2 regions of the Dongia soli genome follow, and region 2 is predicted to be linked to the other one. Evidence: riboswitches for the same ligand, from Rfam matches in the RefSeq annotation. Region 2 holds a riboswitch; the other holds the start of a gene.
What was found. A riboswitch is a leader RNA that binds a small molecule or an ion and turns the genes downstream of it on or off. The one in region 2 is predicted to bind glycine.
Positions count from the first base shown of each region.

Region 1: it holds a riboswitch for glycine, as region 2 does, so the genes downstream of both, SMD27_RS13190 (GlxA family transcriptional regulator) here and gcvT (glycine cleavage system aminomethyltransferase GcvT) in region 2, are expected to answer to the same signal.

Region 1 is NZ_JAXCLW010000003.1:227,257-237,385, forward strand. Features, by position in the region: gene SMD27_RS13165 (DUF1028 domain-containing protein) at 1-87, opposite strand, end outside; gene SMD27_RS13170 (RidA family protein) at 84-647, opposite strand; gene SMD27_RS13175 (4-hydroxyphenylacetate 3-hydroxylase family protein) at 686-2,152, opposite strand; gene SMD27_RS13180 (LysR family transcriptional regulator) at 2,249-3,154, shown strand; gene SMD27_RS13185 (amino acid permease) at 3,424-4,974, shown strand; glycine riboswitch at 5,099-5,197, shown strand; gene SMD27_RS13190 (GlxA family transcriptional regulator) at 5,365-6,522, shown strand; gene SMD27_RS13195 (glutamine synthetase family protein) at 6,581-7,954, shown strand; gene SMD27_RS13200 (aldehyde dehydrogenase family protein) at 7,964-9,352, shown strand; gene SMD27_RS13205 (NAD(P)/FAD-dependent oxidoreductase) at 9,447-10,129, shown strand, end outside.
Region 2 is NZ_JAXCLW010000003.1:395,477-405,605, reverse strand. Features, by position in the region: gene recQ (DNA helicase RecQ) at 1-970, shown strand, start outside; gene rnhA (ribonuclease HI) at 992-1,480, opposite strand; gene SMD27_RS14000 (homoserine kinase) at 1,490-2,452, opposite strand; gene ispH (4-hydroxy-3-methylbut-2-enyl diphosphate reductase) at 2,565-3,509, opposite strand; gene SMD27_RS13990 (CDGSH iron-sulfur domain-containing protein) at 3,799-4,038, shown strand; gene SMD27_RS13985 (hypothetical protein) at 4,089-4,652, shown strand; glycine riboswitch at 4,778-4,882, shown strand; gene gcvT (glycine cleavage system aminomethyltransferase GcvT) at 5,081-6,265, shown strand; gene gcvH (glycine cleavage system protein GcvH) at 6,343-6,720, shown strand; gene gcvPA (aminomethyl-transferring glycine dehydrogenase subunit GcvPA) at 6,735-8,084, shown strand; gene gcvPB (aminomethyl-transferring glycine dehydrogenase subunit GcvPB) at 8,081-9,604, shown strand; gene SMD27_RS13960 (isochorismatase family protein) at 9,612-10,129, shown strand, end outside.

The DNA of each region.
Region 1 (10,129 bases), 170 kb from region 2:
CCGGCTGGCGACGGCGATCGATGAGGTGGTGATGGCGACACCGAACATGCCCGTCTTCGGGCAGCGGCCTGCGACGGAGAAGGTCATTTCTTCGCTGCCTTCCTGCCGGCCGTCTTGCGGCCAGCCCCACGTCCCGCACCCCGTCCCGTCCCGCCTTTGGCGCCCGCGGCCTTGTTCTTGGCATCGCGCCATTCGAGGCTGGCCGGCGGCGCTGGCAGTTTGTCCATGCGCTCATCGGGAATCACGGCCCAGACATCGATCTCCATCACCCATTCCGGTCGCGCCAAGCCATCGATGATGAGGCCGGTCGATACCGGATAGACGCCTTTCAGCCACTTGCCGACAACCTGATAGACATCGTCGCGATAGGCACGGTCGGTCAGGTAGATGGTGATCTTGCAGATATCCTCCAAGCGTGCGCCCTGTTCTTCCAGAAGCTGCTTGACGTTCTTCATCGCTTGTTCGGTCTGCGCCCGGGCATCGCCGACGCCCACCATATTGCCCTGCAGATCCTGGCCAACCTGGCCGCGCAGGAAAACCTGGTTGCCGGCCCGCACCGACATCGAAAGATCATTGTCCAGGTTCTGCTCCGGATAGGTGATCTTGGTATTGAACTTACGCAAACGAACATGGTTGTAAGCCATCATTCCCCCGATAGGCACTCGTTACAGACAGCGATCCGCGCTTAGCGCTTCGCCCATTGCTCCATGACATTATCCGACAGATCTGCGGCATTCTTCACCATTGTCAACGCATTCGACGGATCGAAGTTCATATAGACGGCGTTGAGGTGGGCAAAGGGCGGCGACTGGGCGAACAGCTCGAACGTCACCATATGGCCGGCGCGGTCGGAATTGACCAGATCGCGGGCAAAAGCCAGTAACCGGCGGCGATCCTCAGCCGACCAGAAGTCATTGACGTGATAGTACTTCTCCAGCCATTCGGCGATTTCCGGACTTTCGAAGGAACTTGAATCCGGCGTGACACAAATCTGCCCGCCGCACAATTCGCGGGTCAGATGCATCATGGCCGGCAGTTGCGAGCAGGCCAGCTTGCGGCCGGTATAGAGTAGCGACTGGTTCGGCATCAGCAGACCGCCGGGGCTTTTCTGCGCCGTGGCGATCGAGGCCGTCAGATGAGCATTAATCGATTCGCGATAGCAGATCAGTTCCGCGAGCTTCTCACGCACTGCCTGCTGCGCGTCGAGGCCGGTCTGCTTCACATTGAACATCGCCGTGCCGATCAGCAGATCGGCGATGGTCAGCACGCGCTGGGTGAAGGGGAAGGCGCTATAGCGATGCAGCGTGCCACGAATATAGCTTGCTGCCCGGGTATGGCGATAGAAGAGCACATTCTCCCAGGGTATCAGCACATTGTCGAAGACCAGCAACGTGTCGACTTCATCGCAGCGGTTCGACAGCGGATAGTCCTTGGCAGGGGCGCGGCCGGTGAAGCCCGTGCGGCAGATATGCTTCAGGCCCGGCGCCCCCATATCGCAGATGAAACCAAGCGCATAGTCGCTGAGCTTGTCGTCCCCCCAATTGGCGATCGTCGGCTTGACGAAAGCCTGATTGGCATAGGCCGCCGCCGTTTCGTATTTCGCGCCGCGGACGATGATGCCTTTGTCTGTTTCCTTCACCAGATGCAACAGCATGTCCGGATCCTGATCCTGTGGCCGCTTGGAGCGGTCGCCTTTCGGATCGGTATTGGCGGAGACATGGAAGGTGTCGGAGGTCAGCGCATGCTGGATGTGATGTTCGATATTCTTGGAGAATTGCGGATCGACTTCATTGAGGACATCGCGGCCGTCATAAAGCGACCACATCTCGCCGATCGTTTCGTCACCGACACGGACGGCATAGCCTTTGATATCCTTCATCACCGTATCGACGGCGCGGCGCTTGGCATGCCAGTCATCCTGGCTATGGGGCAGCTTGTAGCCGATATTGTTTTCTTCGCCCGTCGCCGGATCGCGATAGGCCATGATCTCCTTGCTGCCCTGCTCATGCGCCATGTCGTAAATGCGGGCGCGGATATCCACAATCGGCTTAATGGCCGGATGTTTCGTCACATCCGCCACCTTTTCGCCGTTCATCCAGACCTGCCGGCCATCACGCAGGGACTCGCGATATTGCTCCCCGGTCCTTAGCATTCTTTTCTCCCCATCGGGCTGTTGCTGCGGAAATCTTGACGGGAGGCTCTGAAAAGGGAAAATATTTTTATAATTAAATGTAGATCGGATTTTCCAATGAGCTACACGCTGAAGCAGCTTCGATATTTCGTGGCGGCAGCCGAAGCCGGCAGTGTGACGGGCGCCGGTCAACGGTTACACGTCTCCCAGCCGTCGATCTCTGCGGCGATTGCCCAGTTGGAAGAACGATTCGGCGTCGCCCTTTTCATTCGTCACCATGCCCAGGGCCTCAGCCTGACTGCGGCCGGCCGGCGGCTGTTGACGGAGGCAAAAGCCCTGCTCGACCATGCGGAAGACTTGCGGCAACGAGCAATCGGTCTCGGCAAGGATCTGGCCGGTGACCTGCATGTCGGTTGTTTCCAAACCTTCGCGCCGTTAGTCCTGCCGCAGGTCCTCCGGGAATTCGCCGTCGCCTTTCCCGATATCACGATCCATCTGCACGAAAATCACGTGCAGGGCGTGCTGGATACGTTGCGCGGCGGCCAGTCGGAACTCGCGCTGACTTACGATCTCGCTTTGGGCGAGGGCATCGATTTCAGTCCGCTGACCGAGGTTCCGCTTTACGCTTTCATTGCCGAGGACCATCCGCTGGCGAAGGAGGATCGCGTGTCACTCCGTGCCCTCGTCGACTACCCCATGGTCCTGCTGTCGCTGCCGCAAAGCCGCGACTACTTCCTGTCGATCCTTTACAGCCAGCGTCTGCAGCCCCGGATCGCATACGAAACGCCGAGCTTTGAAATGATGCGAGGCCTGGTCGCGAACAGCGACTGTTTCTCCATCATGCATTCGCGGCCGGCCAGCGAATTGAGCCTGGACGGCCGACGCTTGGCCTACCGTCCCCTGGCCGAATCACTGCGGCCAACCCAGCTTGGCCTCGCCCGTTTGGCTGGATCGCGGCCGACTCGCAAGGCAGCCGCTTTTATCGACTTCTGCTCGACCCACTTCGCGAAGCGCGCGCAGTGAAACGCTCGGGTGAATCGGGATATTTTGCCTAGACTATTGAAATCTAAAGCGATTTCTTCCCATTCGGACAACCCTCTGCAAAGAATGGTTGTCTTTACAAATTCTTAATGCCGCCGCATACTTGCGCCGTAAAGCGACATAATGTCGCAAAAATGTCGATTCGGGACAATCCTGGGGGTGTCCGGGTCGCTCCGCCGGCACCGCCGGTCTCGCGAACCGAAAGGGCCGGTTCGGCTCGTTGTCTCGGCGACCACATAAGGGGAAACGTCATGTCTACGCATGATCATACGCATGAGGAGGACGTCAAAGTCCTCCACAGCATGGGTTACGCTCAAGAACTGTCCCGACGCATGGGCGGCTTCCAGAACTTCGCGATTTCTTTCACCATCATCTGCATTCTGGCCGGCGGCATCGGTGCTTATACCGTTGCCTTCAGCGCGGCCGGGGGCGGTTCCATCGGCATCGGCTGGATCGTCGGCTCGATCTTCGCATTGCTTGTCGCCGCGGCCATGGGCCAGATCGCCTCGGCCTATCCGACGGCCGGCGGTCTCTATCACTGGGGTTCGATCCTGGGCGGCAAAGGCTGGGGATGGGGTACGGCCTGGATCAATCTGATCGGCCTGCTTTTCGTTGTCGCCTCGGTCAATTACGGCGTCTATCTGCTGGCCCGCGATCTGGTCTTCGTCGGCATCTTCGGCGCCGCACCGGAAAGCTTCACCGGCACGCATCTGATCATCGCCGTCGCTCTGATCACGGTCTCGCAGGCGTTTCTGAACTTCGTCGGTATCCGGGCAACCACGATCCTGACCGACTTCTCCGGCTATCTGATCTTCCTGGTATCGATCGCGATCATTGTCGGCTTGCTGGCCGGCTCGCCGGTGCCCCTTGATTTCTCGCGTCTTGTCACCTTCACCAACAATACCGGCGATGTCGGTGGCGGCACTTGGCCGGCAACCTCCAGCCTGTTCTTCGCCTTCGTGCTGGGCTTGCTGCATGTCTGCTACACGATCACCGGTTTCGACGCCTCGGCGCATACATCCGAAGAAACGCGCGACGCCCAGCGTGCCGTTCCCCGGGGCATGTTGACGGCCGTCTTCTGGTCGGGACTGTTCGGCTGGTTCCTGGTGGTGGCTGTTTTGCTCGCCATGCCCGATATGGGCGAAGGCGCCAAAAGGGGCTGGTCGGTGTTTTTCTATGTCCTGGAATCCAGCGGCATGCCGGCTTGGCTGAAGACGCTCATTTCCATCGGCATCGTGGTCTCGAACTATCTCTGTGCCCTCGCCGGCATGACCTCGCTCTCACGCATGATCTTCGCCTTCGCGCGTGATGGCGGCATCCCGGTCTTCTCCAAATATCTGCGTCGCGTCAGCCCGACCTACCGGACCCCGGGCGTCGCCATCTGGGTCGGTGCAATCCTGTGCTTCCTCCTGGGTTGGGTGGCCGGCTCCGATGCCAATGCCTATATCGTCCTGGCGTCGGGCTGTGCAGTCTTCCTCTATGTCTCCTACATCATGCCGATCGGAGCTGGCATCCTGGCCGAAGGCAAAAGCTGGACGAAGAAAGGGCCGTTCAATCTGGGCGGCCTGTCGAAGCCGGTCGCCGTGCTCGCGGTCATCGGCGGCGGCGTGCTGGCTTTTGTCGGCTTCCAGCCGCCCTATCAATTGGTCGGGCAATTCCTGGCGGTCGTTATCGTTCTGCTGGTCATCATCTGGTTCGGCTATGAGCGCAAGCGTTTCCCCGGCCCACCGCTGACAGAAGAGGCTGTCAAGGCGCGGCAATCGGAGATCGCCCGCGAAGAAGCCGCCTTGGCACAGTCATAAACCGACAAACCGGCTTACACTTAGCCTACAAAGGGGAGGCTTTCAGCCTCCCCTTTTTCTGTCCAGTGGCTTGCAGGAATCCGGCTTGACGCCGCAGCGGCGGCACCGGAGACTACCGTCATCATATCCCGCCGCTGGGAGAGATCGGTATCCTTCGGGACAACCGGCGCCGAAGGAGCAACCGCCCCCGGAAACTCTCAGGCAAAAGGACCAGGGCGGCACCACACTCTGGAAAGCGGGTCGCGAGAAATCGATACCCCACCGACGGAGTAAACCTGTTCCCGCCACTCGGCGTGGGACAAGGCCAATCTCTCAGGTACCGAGACAGAGGGGGGAAGCGCCGTTCGGCCACCGGCCGGGCAGCCGTTTCTACCGCTGTCGGAGAGTCTGGTGACTGCATCTTTTGTCGATCCCATCACATTGCCTAACCACCTGCCGGACCGCTGTCCGGCAGGCGAGGCCGGACCCTACAACACGCTGATTTTGCGACCCGAGGCAGATGGGCGGGTCCTCCTGTCGCTGGTCCTGATACCGGGCTTTGCCCTGGGGGATCTCGCGCGCGTGGTGGATACCCTTGCGGCCGCCAATGCCGTGAGCGGTCGCGATATCTTTCAATGGCAAACCGTCGGCCTGGAACCCGGCCCCGTCCCGTCCGCCAGCGACATCGATGTCCATCCGGTAACGTGCGTGACCGACAGTCCTGCGGCCGCCAATATCCTCGTCCTTGCGGAAATCCTGCCGCCGGATTTGCCTGCTTTGCCAGGGCTCATCGAGTGGCTGCATGAGGCCGACCGGGCCGGCGCTCATATCGGTGCGCTATCGAGCGGCGCCATCCTTCTCTCTCGCATCGGCCTCTTGCGTGGTTATGCTTGTGCGACGCCGACACAACTGGCTTTCACGGATTCTGCACCCAGCCGGAATGATGAGCTGTTTTGCCGTGAGCGAGGCCCGGCCCGGCTGCATCCCGATCTCTTCGTCATCGACCGCAACCGCTTCACCTGTGCGGGCGGCTGCACCACCTCCGACATGATGCTCCGGGCGATCCGGCAATGCCTTGGCGACGATGCCGCCCGGCGAGTTACCGGCCAGCTTCTGCGCGACCGCGCGCGCGATGCCGATGAGATTCAGCCCCGCGCCCAACTGGTCCAGCATGCCGCCGGCAGCCAAGCCCTGCAGCGTGCCATGCAGGTCATGCGCCGGCATGCCGAACAGCCGGTCGAATTGCGCGTCATCGCCATGCGGGCCGGTGTCCATCTGCGTCATTTGGAGCGGCTGTTCCGGCGCCATTTGGAAACCAGCCCTCGTGAGTTCTATTTGCGCCTTCGCCTGCAACGCGCCCGGGAACTGATGCAATGCACCACGGCGACCCTCTCCTCCATCGCCCGGGATGTCGGTTTCGACTCGCTTTCCCATTTCTCCAAATGTTATACGGAAGCCTATGGGACGCGGCCCAGTGAAGACCGCAAGCGGCTGTTCACCACGGCTGTCATTGGGCCCCACGCACCATCACGCGACGTGCCATCGAGGGGGAAGACGATCGCAGCCTGACTGCGCATCGACGGTATCGAAATCACCACTTAAACCTTTCAAGTCATCCGGGGGAAACATGCCTTTGAAGCCAGAGCAGGTTAAGACGGTCGCTGATGCAAAGAAGATCGTCGAGGAACGCGGTTTGACCCATGTCAAGGTCGGCGTCTTCGACGGCGATGCCATCCTGCGTGGCAAATACATGTCCAAAGAAAAATTCTTTTCGGCTTTGGAAAGCGGTTTCGGTTTTTGCGACGTGGTACTTGGCTGGGACAGCAGCGACCAGCTGTTCGACAACACCACCTATACCGGTTGGCACACCGCTTATCCGGATGCTTTCGTCCGGCTTATTCCGGAAAGCTGCCGCGAGGTTCCCTTCGAAGACAATATGCTCTTCTTCCTGGCCGAATTCACCGACAAGGCGGAAGAAGTTTGTTCGCGCGGTACCCTGCGCCGGGTGCTCGACAAAGCGAAGAAGATGGGATTCGAAGCTTACGGTTCCTGCGAGTTCGAATTCTTCATGTTCGACGAGACGCCGGAGAGCATTCGCGAAAAAGGCTATCGCAATCTGACGCCGATGACCCCCGGCTGGTTCGGTTATTCTGTAATCCGCAATACTGTCTGGGCCGATCTCTATAAGGAGATCCTCGAAACCTGCGAGATCATGCGGATGCCGATCGAAGGCCTGCATACGGAAACCGGCCCCGGCGTGCTGGAAGCGGCACTCACCTATGACAAGGCCCTGGAAGCCGCCGACCGCGCCGCCTTATTCAAGACCTTCATGAAGGTCCTGGCGCAGCGCCGCGGCATGATGGCGACCTTCATGGCGAAATGGTCGAACAACTGGCCCGGCCAGAGCGGCCATATCCATCTGTCGCTGAAGGACAAGAACGGCAAGAACGCCTTCCACGATCCCAAGAAGCCGCACAATATCAGTGACAAGATGCGCTGGTTCATCGGCGGACAGCAGGCGCTGATGCCCGAATTGCTCGGCATGGTCGCGAATACCGTCAACGCTTATTCCCGGCTGATCCCCGGCTTCTGGGCACCGACCAATTCGACCTGGGGCATTGAGAACCGGACCTGCGCGTTGCGTGTCATTCCGGGCTCGGAAAAATCCCAGCGGGTCGAGTACCGGATTGCCGCAGCCGACTGCAACCCCTATGTTGCTCTGGCGGCCGCCATCGGGTCTGGCTTATACGGCATCGAGAACAAGATCGAGCCGACCGAGCCGATCGTGGGCAATTCCTATGACCAGAAGCATCCCGCGAAGCTCGACCTGCCGCGGACTTTGTGGGAAGCTGCCCAGCGCCTGAAAAAATCGAAAGCGGCCAATGAATTGTTCGGTGAAGCCTTCGTCGAACATTGGACCGCGACCCGTGAATGGGAGGAGCGCGAGTTCCGCAAGCACATCACCGATTGGGAACTGAACCGCTACTTCGAGATCATCTAAGGAAGCATCATGCCTGCAGTGCAGAAGACGATCACGCCGATCGACAATTCCATTTATGTCGAGCGGCCCTATAACAGCGCCGCCGAAATCCGGACGGTGCTGAGCGCCGCGCAGAAGGCACAAGCAGCCTGGAAGCACACGCCGGTCGCCGAGCGCGCCGCGATCCTGACCAAGGCCGTCGATATCTTTCTCACCAAGAAGGACCAGCACGCCGAGGAGATCACGCGCCAGATGGGCCGGCCGATCTCGCAAAGCCCCGGGGAAATGCGCGGCTTCGAGGAACGGGCCCGCTATATGATCCAGATCGGCCCGGAAGCTTTGGCCGATATCGAGGCTACAGACAAGCCGGGCTTCACCCGGTTCATCCGTCGCGAGCCGTTGGGCGTGGTCTTTATCGTTGCGCCCTGGAACTATCCCTATCTGACCTCGGTCAACGGCGTCATCCCGGCGCTGATGGCGGGCAATGCGGTCATCCTCAAGCATTCCGCCCAGACGCCGCTTTGCGCCGAAAGCTTCCAGGACGCGTTCGACAAGGCCGGTCTGCCCAAGGGTCTGTTCCAGCATCTGGTGCTCACCCATGACGATACCGCCAAGGTGATCGCCGCGCCGGAAGTCGCCTATGTCAACTTCACCGGCTCCGTTGCTGGCGGCCATGCGGTGCAGCAAGCAGCCCTCGGCAAGTTCATCGGCCTCGGCCTGGAACTCGGCGGCAAGGATCCGGCTTATGTGCGCGCAGATGCCAATCTCGATCACGCTGTCGAAAACCTGGTCGACGGCGCGATGTTCAATTCCGGCCAATGCTGCTGCGCCATCGAGCGCATCTATGTACATGAAAGCCTGTACGACAAATTCGTCGATGGCTTCGTCGATCTCACCAAGAAATATCGCCTGGGCAATCCGCTCGACACCAACACCAATCTCGGGCCGATGGTCCGCACCTCGGCAGCCGAATTCGTGCGCGGCCAGATCCAGGACGCGGTGAAGCGCGGCGCCAAGGCGCTGGTCGACGCGAAGTCCTTCGCCGCCGACAAGCCCGGCACGCCCTATCTGGCGCCCCAGGTTCTCGTCAATGTCGATCATTCGATGTCGGTCATGTCAGATGAGAGCTTCGGCCCGGTTATCGGCATCATGAAGGTGAAGTCAGACGACGAAGCCGTGAAGCTGATGAATGACAGCAAGTTCGGCCTGACCGCCGCTTTGTGGACACAGGACGAGCAGGCGGCTCTCAAGATCGGCGACCAGGTCGTCACCGGCACGGTCTACATGAATCGCTGCGACTACCTCGACCCGGCTTTGGCCTGGGTCGGGGTCAAGGATTCCGGGCGCGGCGCCACCTTGAGCAAGGTCGGCTATGAGATGCTGACCCGGCCGAAATCCTTCCATTTGCGACAGATCTAACCGAGCTTGGCCGAATTGACTTCGGCCGGTAACTGTCGATGATGTTCAGGCCCCTGTCTTGCAAGAGACAGGGGCTTTGATATCGGGGTCAGACATGGCTGAGATCGACCGTTCCGACATCGTCATCATCGGCGCCGGTGTCGTCGGCTGCGCGCTGTTCCGGCGCTTTGCCCTGATGGGGCTGAAACCGCTGCTGGTGGAAGCAGGCGGCGATATCCTCTCCGGCGCCAGCAAGGGCAATAGCGCTTTGCTGCATACTGGCTTCGATGCCTTGCCGGATAGCCTCGAACTCACCTGCATGCAGGCCGGCTATCGCGAATACCTCGAGATCCGGGAACACCTCAATCTGCCCTTGGTGGAAAGCAGCGCTTTGGTCGTCGCCTGGGATGACGAGCAATTGACAAAGCTGCCCGAGATCGTGGCCAAGGCCCATCGCAACGGTGTCGGCGATGTGCGCGAGATCGGCAGAGACAATCTGCGCCGGCGCGAGCCCCACTTGGCCGATACGGCGCGCGGCGCCGTTCTGGTGCCGGGCGAGCATATCATCGATCCCTGGTCGGCACCCCTCGCCTATGTTCATCAGGGCCTCGCCCATGGCGGTCGCATCCATCGCCGTTGTCGCGTGACCGGCGGCGATTTCAATGGCGATCATTGGCGGTTGGAAACGACAAATGGCGAGATGGCGGCCGGCCTGGTCATCAATGCTGCCGGTAATTATGGCGATATCGTCGAGGCGATCTGCCGGACAAGCCCGTTCAAGATCACACCACGCAAAGG
Region 2 (10,129 bases):
GGCTGTGGTCATGGTGGCGACGGTCGCCTTCGGCATGGGGATCGACAAGCCCGATGTGCGGTTCGTCGCGCATCTCGACCTGCCTGCGAGTATTGAAGCTTATTACCAGGAAACCGGGCGCGCAGGCCGTGACGGCGCACCGGCCGAGGCCTGGCTGGCATTCGGTCTCGCCGATGTGGTCATGCTGCGCAAACGCATTGCCGAATCGGCTGCATCCGAGGAGCGCAAGCGGGTCGAGCGCCGCAAGCTGGATGCCTTGCTGGGCTTCTGTGAATCGACGCAATGCCGGCGCCAGGCATTGCTCACCTATTTCGGCGAGACCGCGGGGCGCTGCGGCAATTGCGACATCTGTCTTGATCCCGGCGAGACCTGGGATGCGACGGTAGCGGCGCAGAAGCTTCTATCGGCCGCTTGGCGTACCGGCCAGCGCTTCGGCGTCACTCACCTGATCGATGTCTTGCGCGGCGAGACGACGGAAAAGGTGACGCAATACGGGCATGACAAGCTCTCGACCTTCGGCATCGGCGGTGACCTCGCCGTCGCCGATTGGAAGTCGCTGGCGCGGCAACTGGTGTCATTGGGTTATTTCACGGTGGACGGCGATGGCTTCAACACGCTGGCCGTGAGCGAGACGGCGCGTCCGCTGCTCAAAGGCGAAGAGCGGCTCAATCTGCGCAAGGCGACGGTGAAGCTGGGCGGCGGCAAACGTGGCCGGCGCAGCTTTACGGCACAGCTCGGCCCGGGCGGGGTCGATGCGAAACTCTGGGAGGCCTTACGGGCGCGGCGGCGCGATCTGGCAGCAGCGCAGAACGTGCCGCCTTACGTGATTTTTCACGACAATACCCTGATCGAAATCGCCCATCGTAAGCCGCAGACCCTTGATGAGTTTTTGGAGATTCCCGGAATCGGCGAACGTAAATTGGCGCGTTACGGCGACGACTTCCTGGAAGTGCTGTCGGACTTCGTGTGATGCCCACAGCATGTCCGCTGTTTACATGATGTCCTGGGTTTTCAATGACTGAATGGCTTCGCGGGCGAGAAGATCGGCGCGCTCGTTTTCGGGGTGGCCAGCATGGCCTTTCACCCAATGCCAGGAAACCCGGTGCGGCTTGATGGCATGGTCGAGACGCTGCCAGAGATCCGAATTCTTCACCGGCTTCTTATCCGAGGTGCGCCAGCCGTTGCGTTTCCAGCCGGGCATCCATTCGGTGACGCCCTTCATGAGATATTGGCTGTCGGTGTAGAGGGCCACCTGGCTTGGACGCTTCAGCGTTTCCAGGGCGATGATCGCGGCCATCATTTCCATGCGGTTGTTCGTGGTCGGACTTTCACCGCCGGATAGCTCCTTTTCGACCGCGCCATAGCGCAGGATCGCACCCCAGCCGCCGGGGCCGGGATTGCCGCTGCAGGCGCCATCGGTGAATATCTCGACGACCTTGACGGTCTCGGTGGGAGACGTGGTCTCGGAAGATGCAGTCATGGGTACCGCTCAGCCGATACCATAGGCGCCGGCCGAAGCGGCGCCCTGATGGAAACGAAGCTTGCGCAGATATTCGCGCGGATCCTTCGGCTTCACGAAAGCGCCGGGCGGGTGGTTCAGCCAGTCGTAAAGACGGGTGAGAAGAAAGCGCAAGGCGCTGCCACGGCAGAGAAGCGGCAAGGCCGCCGTTTCAACCGAGGGCACGGGGCGGACCGACTGATAGGCCTGCACCATCAACCGTGCCTTGGTGATGTTGAAGCTGTGATCCGGCTCGAAGCACCAGGCATTGAGACAGACGGCGAGGTCATAGGCCAGGAAATCGGTGCAGGCGAAATAGAAGTCGATCAACCCCGACAGGCGATCGTTGAGGAAGAAGACATTGTCCGGAAAGAGATCGGCATGAATCACGCCGATCTCCAGATCCTTCGGCCAATGCGCGTTGAGGAAGGCCAGTTCGTCGACGATGACCTTGCCAAGACCCGGCTCGACCTCGTCCGCGCGATCTTTCGTTGCCTCGACCAGCTTCTGCCAACCGGCAAGTGACAAGGCATTAGCGCGGCTTAGGGTGAAGTCGCGGCCCTTCAGATGCAGATCAGCAAGCGCGGCGCCCAATTGCTGGCAATGGCGCTCGGTCGGCCGACGCGGCCACATCCCTTCGAGAAAGCTGACGATCACCGCGGGCCTGCCGCAAAGCTCATGCAGGGTCTGTCCGTCGCGGGCGTGAATCGGCGTGGGGCAACTCAACCCTTTAGCCGCCAGATGTTCCATCAGTCCCAGGAAGAACGGCAGGTCCTCGCGCGCGACGCGTTTTTCATAGAGGGTCAGGATGTAGGTACCGAGCGTCGTGCGCAGCAGATAGTTGCTGTTCTCGACGCCTTCGGCAATGCCCTTGCAGGCGACGACATTGCCGAGATCGTATTGCGCGAGGAACGTATTCAACTCGCCATCCGGCACTTCTGTATAGACAGCCATGGGATCTTGGACGCGATCTGGTTTCTGTTTAAAGGCCCGGCAACGTGTTTGTCACCGGGCCGGGCTGATCATCAGCATGCTGTTGCGGCCGTCATGCCGGCTGCGGTGCCGCTCACGCGGTCAATGCGCGCGGCAATTTGAAATGGATGGTTTCGGTGGTGACCGGAATTTCGTCCATCTCGATCGTGTAGCGCAGCCGGATCGCGTCCAGCACATCCTGTACCAGAATTTCCGGCGCCGAGGCGCCTGCGGTGATGCCGACCGTTTTCACGCCCTCGAACCAGTTCCAGTCGATCTCGGCAGCCTTTTGCACCAGATGTGCATTGGTGCAGCCGGCAACCCGGGCGACCTCCACCAGACGCCGTGAGTTGGAGGAATTCGGTGCCCCGATCACCAGGACGAGATCGCAGCGACCGGCGATGGCCTTCACCGCCATCTGCCGGTTTGTCGTGGCGTAGCAGATATCTTCCTTGCGTGGCCCGTGAATCGCCGGGAAGCGCTGCCGCAAGGCGTCGATGATATCGACCGTGTCATCGACCGAGAGCGTGGTCTGGGTAATATAGGCAAGCTCTTCGATCTGCGGCGGTTCGACCTTGGCGACATCGGCAACGGTTTCGACCAAGGTCACCGCGCCGGGCGGCAACTGGCCGATGGTGCCGATCACCTCTGGATGGCCGGCATGGCCGATCAGGATGATGTGACGGCCGATATTGAAATGGCCTTCGGCCTCGCGATGCACCTTGCTCACCAATGGGCAGGTGGCGTCGAGATATAGCAGGTTGCGCTTTTCGGCTTCGGCTGGAACGGCCTTGGGCACGCCATGGGCGGAAAAAACCACCGGGAACTGCCCGGGAATTTCGTCCAGCTCTTCGACGAAAATGGCGCCCTTGCGCTCCAGCTCCTCAACCACGTGCCGATTGTGGACAATCTCATGGCGGACATAGACCGGCGCGCCGAACCGCTCCAGGGCTTTTTCGACGATCTGGATCGCGCGATCGACGCCGGCACAAAAGCCGCGCGGTGCCGCCAGAAGCAGGGTCAGGTTGGGTTTTTGCATGCTTAAATCCCGGTTTTGCTTTCCTGGAATATAGAAGTTTCAACCCGCCGGGCAACCGCCAAATCCGCTGATCGGATCCGCGGTTAGACATGTCGGCGGCAGTCTGCGCTGGTCCCCAAGCATACCCCATGGGAAGCCGGCGGCGATTTTGGAGCCGGACCAGGGTTATTAACCCGATTCGCTTGTTAATCTGCGGGCGCTTCTCTAGAGTCGGCATGAACATTAAAAGATCTTCCCGTAACCGGCCAATCCGGCGGCAGGGAGGTCGGACTGAACCGGGGGAAGGTCGATGGCCGAACCGCAGATCGCGCAGAAATCGCCCTATAAGGTCGAGGTGACGGCCGGCAAGACCTATTTCTGGTGTGCCTGCGGCAGAAGCCAGAAACAGCCTTTCTGCGACGGCTCGCATAAGGGCAGCGAGTTCTCGCCGATCAAATACGATGCCGCCGAAAGCAAATCGGTGTACTTCTGCGGTTGTAAGCATTCCGGCAAGATGCCGCTTTGCGACGGTACGCATAGCCGCCTCTAAGCACCTTCCCCCTCCATGATGATGTCACACAAAAAGAGCAAGGATCGTCGATGACCGACTGTTCCGGTACTTCCCCCAGCAAGGTTCTTCGCAACCTCGCATCCTTCGGCCTGCTGGCCATCGCGCTTACCGGTTGTGCCAGCAAGGAGAAGGGCCCGCCCCAACCCTGTCCCATGGTGATGGCGCCGCGTGAGTTGGCTCATGTCACCAAATTCGGTGGCGGCGGGAACGATCTGTCCGATATCTCCTTCGAGGCCGGCCTCGACACCTTCTCGAGCTACTGCAAATACTCCGCCAATGCTGAGCCGCCTTATATCCGGACGGCCATCAAGATACAGTTCATCGCGGCCCGGGGGCCGAAATTTACCGGTGATAAGGCCAGCTTCAAATATTTCGTCGCCATCACCGGACCGGGCGGTGAGCCGATCAAGAAGGAAGTCTTCGACTCCGATATCGATTTGAGCGGCGACAAGGTCAAAAACATCACGGTGGATGAAATCGATCCGATCAAGGTCTTCCCTAAGGAGAAGGAAAACGGCGATTTCTACCGGATCTATATCGGCCTCGATCTCACCAAAGAGCAGCTCGAATACAACAAGCGCAATCCACGCTGAGGTCACGGCTTGGGCGACTGAAGGGATCGTCTGTCGTTTGGCGGCGCATTTGAATGACGTTTCCAGTCAGAAAAATGCCGCTTGACGGAAAATAGGACGGGGATCATCCTCTCAGCCGACATGTAATCCCGCTGTTGGGAGAGATCGTCCGGTGACCAGAGTGATCATCGGCCGGCGCCGAAGGAGCAACCGCCCCCGGAAACTCTCAGGCAAAAGGACCGCTGCGGGTTCGACACTCTGGAAAGCGGGCATCCCGGGGCTGGGATGCCTCACCGACGGAGTAAACCAGGCTCTCTTTGCCATGCGATCGGGCGATCTGCCGGATCCGGTTGAGAGAGCGGCCAATCTCTCAGGTTCCAAGGACAGAGGGGGGAACGATGCAGGCCAAGCGTCTGTGTCGACCCCAATGAATTCTGTCGGAGGATATCTTGACCACCAATGCTACAGCGTCCAAGGATGCATCATCGTCGGCGGGCTCGTCATCGAGCGCGGGAGCGTTGCAGCGCACGCCGCTATACGACCTGCACCTGGAACTCGGCGCCAAGATGGTGCCTTTTGCCGGCTATGAGATGCCGGTCAATTACCCGGCCGGCATCATAGCCGAGCATCTGCATTGTCGGTCTGCTGCCGGTCTATTCGATGTCTCCCATATGGGCCAGATCAGGTTGGCCGCCGAAAGTCATGATGCGGTTGCCGCCGCTCTTGAGCGGTTGTGTCCCAGCGATTTCCTTGGCCTCCAGCCGGGCCGCCAACGCTACAGCTTCTTCACCGACAACCAGGGCGGCATCCTGGATGACCTGATGGTCAGCCGACTGCAGGATGTGAAACACGGCGATCATCTCTTCGTGGTGGTCAATGCCGCCTGCAAGGCTCAGGACCTGTCGCATCTGCAGGCCAATCTCAATCACCGCTGCGAGATCACCGAATTGGCGGATCGCGCGCTGCTCGCCTTGCAGGGTCCTGCTGCGGGCGAGGTCCTGGCGCGGCTGGCGCCGGATAGCGCGGCCATGACATTCATGACCGCCCGCGTGCTGACCATTGCCGGCATCGATTGCTTCGTTACCCGGTCCGGCTATACCGGCGAGGATGGATTCGAAATCTCCGTATCCAATGCAGCGGCGGCAGATCTCGCGCGACGGCTTCTGGCGGAATCCGAGGTCAAGCCGATCGGTCTTGGTGCCCGCGACTCGCTGCGGTTGGAAGCAGGGCTCTGTCTCTATGGCAATGACATCACGCCGCAGACGACGCCGGTCGAAGCCGACCTCAGCTGGGCAATCAGCAAGCGCCGCCGCGAACAGGGCGGCTTCCCGGGCTCCGGTGTGTTGCAACGGCAGTGGAAAGACGGTGTGGCCCGCAAGCGTGTCGGCATTCAGCCGGATGGCAAGGCGCCGGCGCGTGCCCATACCGAAATCGCGGATGAGGCGGGGCAGGTGATCGGCGAGATTACCTCGGGCGGCTTTGGTCCCAGCGTCAATGCGCCGGTGGCCATGGGTTATGTCGCAGCGAGCCATGTCACGCCGGGCACTAGGCTGAACCTGCTGGTTCGCGGCAAATCCTTGCCGGCCAGCGTTGTCGCTCTGCCTTTTGCGCCGCATCGCTATCGTCGCGCTTGAAGCAAGCGTGTTTCACTGCATCAACGGGGCCTGATGCAATGCAATGGAATACTCAATATCGAAACAGGGAGTGAATGATGAGCGATCTGCGTTACACCAAGGACCATGAATGGCTTCGCGCCGAAGGCGATATCGTGACAGTCGGCATCACACCTTATGCCCAGGAGCAGCTCGGCGATGTCGTTTATGTCGAATTGCCGGAAGTCGGCCGCAAGGTTGAGCAGGGTAAGGAGATGGCCGTGGTTGAATCGGTCAAGGCCGCCAGCGAGGTCTATGCGCCCGTCAGCGGCGAAGTGGTCGAGGTGAATAACGCGCTGACCGATGCACCGGCCACGGTGAATGAAGACGCCTTGGGCAAGGGATGGTTCGTGAAGCTGAAGCTCGCCGATCGCAACCAATTGACCGGCCTGATGGACGAAGCCGCCTACAAAGCGCTGTGCGATAGCGAACACTGAGCCGGGTCCGATCCATGCGCTATTTGCCGCTGACTGAGTCTGACAGGCGGGCGATGCTCGCCAAGATCGGCGTTCCGTCGATCGACAGTCTCTATGCCGATGTTCCACCAAAGGCGCTTCTCAAGGCGCCGATTGCCGAGCTGCCCAATCATCAGGGGGAAATCGAGGTCGAACGCCAGATGCAGGCTTTCGCCAATCAGAATCTCGGTACTGCTTCGTGTCCGAGTTTTCTGGGCGCGGGAGCTTACCGGCATCATGTACCGGCGACCGTGGACTATCTTATCCAACGCGGTGAGTTCCTCACCTCTTATACGCCGTATCAGCCGGAAGTCACGCAGGGGACGCTGCAATACCTGTTCGAATTCCAGACGCAGGTGGCCTTGCTGACCGGCATGGATGTCGCAAATGCCTCGATGTATGACGGCGCCAGCTCGACTTGCGAGGCCGTGCAGATGGCCAATCGCATCACGCGCCGCAAGAAAGCGGTGATCTCCGGCGGCTTGCATCCGCATTACCACGAGGTCATCGCTACCTTGGCGAAGTTCACCGGCTTTGACATCGTTTCGCCGCAGCCGGCGCCGCAAGGTGGTGAGGATCTGATGGCGATGGTCGATAAGGATACGTCCTGCATCGTCGTGCAATATCCGGACGTCTTCGGCCATGTGCGCGACTATACGAAGCTGGCGGAAGCGGCGCATGCCGCCGGCGCTCTGTTGATCGTTGCCGTGACCGAGATCATCTCGCTCGGCCTGCTGACGCCGCCGGGCGAAATGGGCGCCGATATCGTCACGGCAGAGGGCCAGTCGCTGGGCAATCCCCTCGGCTTCGGGGGACCTTATGTCGGGCTCTTTGCCACGCGCGATAAATATCTGCGGCAGATGCCGGGCCGCCTTGCCGGCCAGACCGTAGATGCCGAAGGACGGCGCGGCTGGGTGCTGACCTTGTCGACCCGCGAACAGCATATCCGCCGTGAAAAGGCGACCAGCAATATCTGCACCAATTCCGGTCTCTGTGCCCTGGCCTTCACCATCCATCTCAGCCTGTTGGGTGAAGCCGGATTGCGGCAACTGGCCGAGCTCAATCATGCCGCAGCGTGGCGCCTGGCGGATCGGTTGAGCGCCATTGACGGTGTCGAATTGCAGATCGCGCAGTTCTTCAATGAATTCACCGTCAAGCTGTCGAAGCCCGCGGCCCAGGTGGTGGAAGATCTGGCACAGCGCCGCATTCTGGGCGGTGTGCCGGTCTCGCGGCTTTGGCCCGGCCGGCCCGAGCTTGAAAACCTGCTGCTGGTCGCCGCGACGGAAACGGTGACGGATGACGATATGGCGGCGCTGGAGACGGCGCTGAAAGAGGTGCTGCGATGACAATGCCGAGCATGCCGCAAGCCGGCACAACGCTTTCCGGCAACAAGGCTCTGCAGATCGAAGAGCCGTTGATCTTCGAACAGGATGCCTCCGGCCGCACGGCTGTCGATCTACCGGCGGTGCCAGAGCATCAGGAACGCCTCGGTGGGCTGAAGCGCAAGCAGGCGGTCGGCTTGCCGGGCCTGTCTGAGCCGCAAGTCGTCCGGCATTACACCAAGCTCAGTCAGAAGAACTTCGCGATCGACATGAACGTCTATCCGCTGGGTTCGTGCACCATGAAACACAATCCCCGCCTGAACGAGAAGGTGGCGCGGTTGCCGGGCATTGCCGATCTGCATCCATTGCAGCCGATCTCGACTGTGCAGGGCGCCTTGGCATTGATCGACCGGCTGGCGCATTGGCTGAAGACTTTGACCAATATGCCGGCGGTCGCCATGTCGCCGGCTGCCGGTGCACATGGCGAGCTTTGCGGCATCATGACCATTCGCGCGGCCTTGCTGGCGAAGGGCGATGCGCGCAAGCGGATCCTGGTGCCGGAATCCGCCCATGGTACCAATCCGGCCACCGCAGCGGCCTGCGGCTATGAAGTGGATCCCGTGCCCGCGGATGAGCGCGGCCGAGTCGATCTCGCGGCCTTCAAGGCCAAGCTTGGCCCCGATGTCGCCGGCACCATGATCACCAATCCCAATACTTGCGGCCTGTTCGAGAACGATATCATCGACATCGCCGATGCAATCCATGCAGTCGGCGGCTACTTCTATTGCGACGGGGCGAATTTCAACGCTATCGTCGGTCGGGTGCGGCCGGGCGATCTCGGCGTTGATGCCATGCATATCAATCTGCACAAGACCTTCTCGACGCCTCATGGCGGCGGCGGGCCGGGTGCCGGACCGGTCGTGCTCTCAGCGGCACTGGCGCCCTATGCGCCGTTGCCCTACGTCACCCATGGGCCGAATGGCTTCGATCTCAAGGAACAGGATGAAGGCGGCACGGCTTTCGGACGCCTCAAGGGTTTCCATGGCCAGATGGGCATGTTCACCCGGGCGCTTTCCTACATCCTGAGTCATGGCAGCGACGGGCTACGCCAAGCTTCGGGCGATGCAGTGCTGAACGCCAATTACATCCTGGCCGGCCTGAAGGATACGCTGACCCCGGCTTTCCCCGGCACCTGCATGCATGAAGCCTTGTTCAACGACGACTTCCTGCAAGGCACGGATGTGACCACCTTGGACTTCGCCAAGGCGATGATCGATGAGGGTTATCACCCGATGACCATGTACTTTCCGCTGGTCGTCCACGGCGCTTTGCTGATGGAACCGACGGAGACGGAAAGCAAGGACGGGCTCGACCGCTATATCGAGGTGGTGAAGGGCCTAGCCGAACGGGCGAAAGCCGGGAATACCGCTTACTTCGAAGGCGCCCCGTACCATACGCCCCGCCGGCGTTTGGACGAGACCCTGGCGGCCCGTCAGCCGATCCTGAAATGGAAGCCGCCGGTGGAGAAGCAGGCCGCGGAATGAGCGAGCGATGAAGAAGACAGCCTTGCTGCTGATCGATCTCCAGCTCGGTCTCTTAAGAGCGCCAAGCTGTGTCTATCGCGGCAGTGAGGTTGTGGCCTTGGCGGCGGGACTTCTGTGGCGGGCACGGCTGGCGGACGTGCCCGTTTTCCATGTCCGCCACGATGGGGGACCGGATGACGACGATCTGGCGCGCGACAGCTCGGGCTGGTTCCATCATCCGGATGTTGCGCCCCAAGCCGCTGAGCCAATTGTCGACAAGACGACATCCAGCAGCTTCGTCAGTGGAGAGCTTGATGGGCGACTGCGCGAGCTGGGCGTCGACTCACTTGTCATTGCCGGTTTGCAGACCGACTTCTGCGTCGACTCCAATTGCCGGGTGGCGTGCAATCTTGGCTATGACGTCCTCTTGGCGGAAGACGCGCATTCCACCTACGATGGTCCGGAGCTGACCGCGGCCCAGATCATCCGTCACCATAACCGCGTCCTCAGTCGCAGCGGGACGGTGCGCCTGAAGCCGGCAGCCGA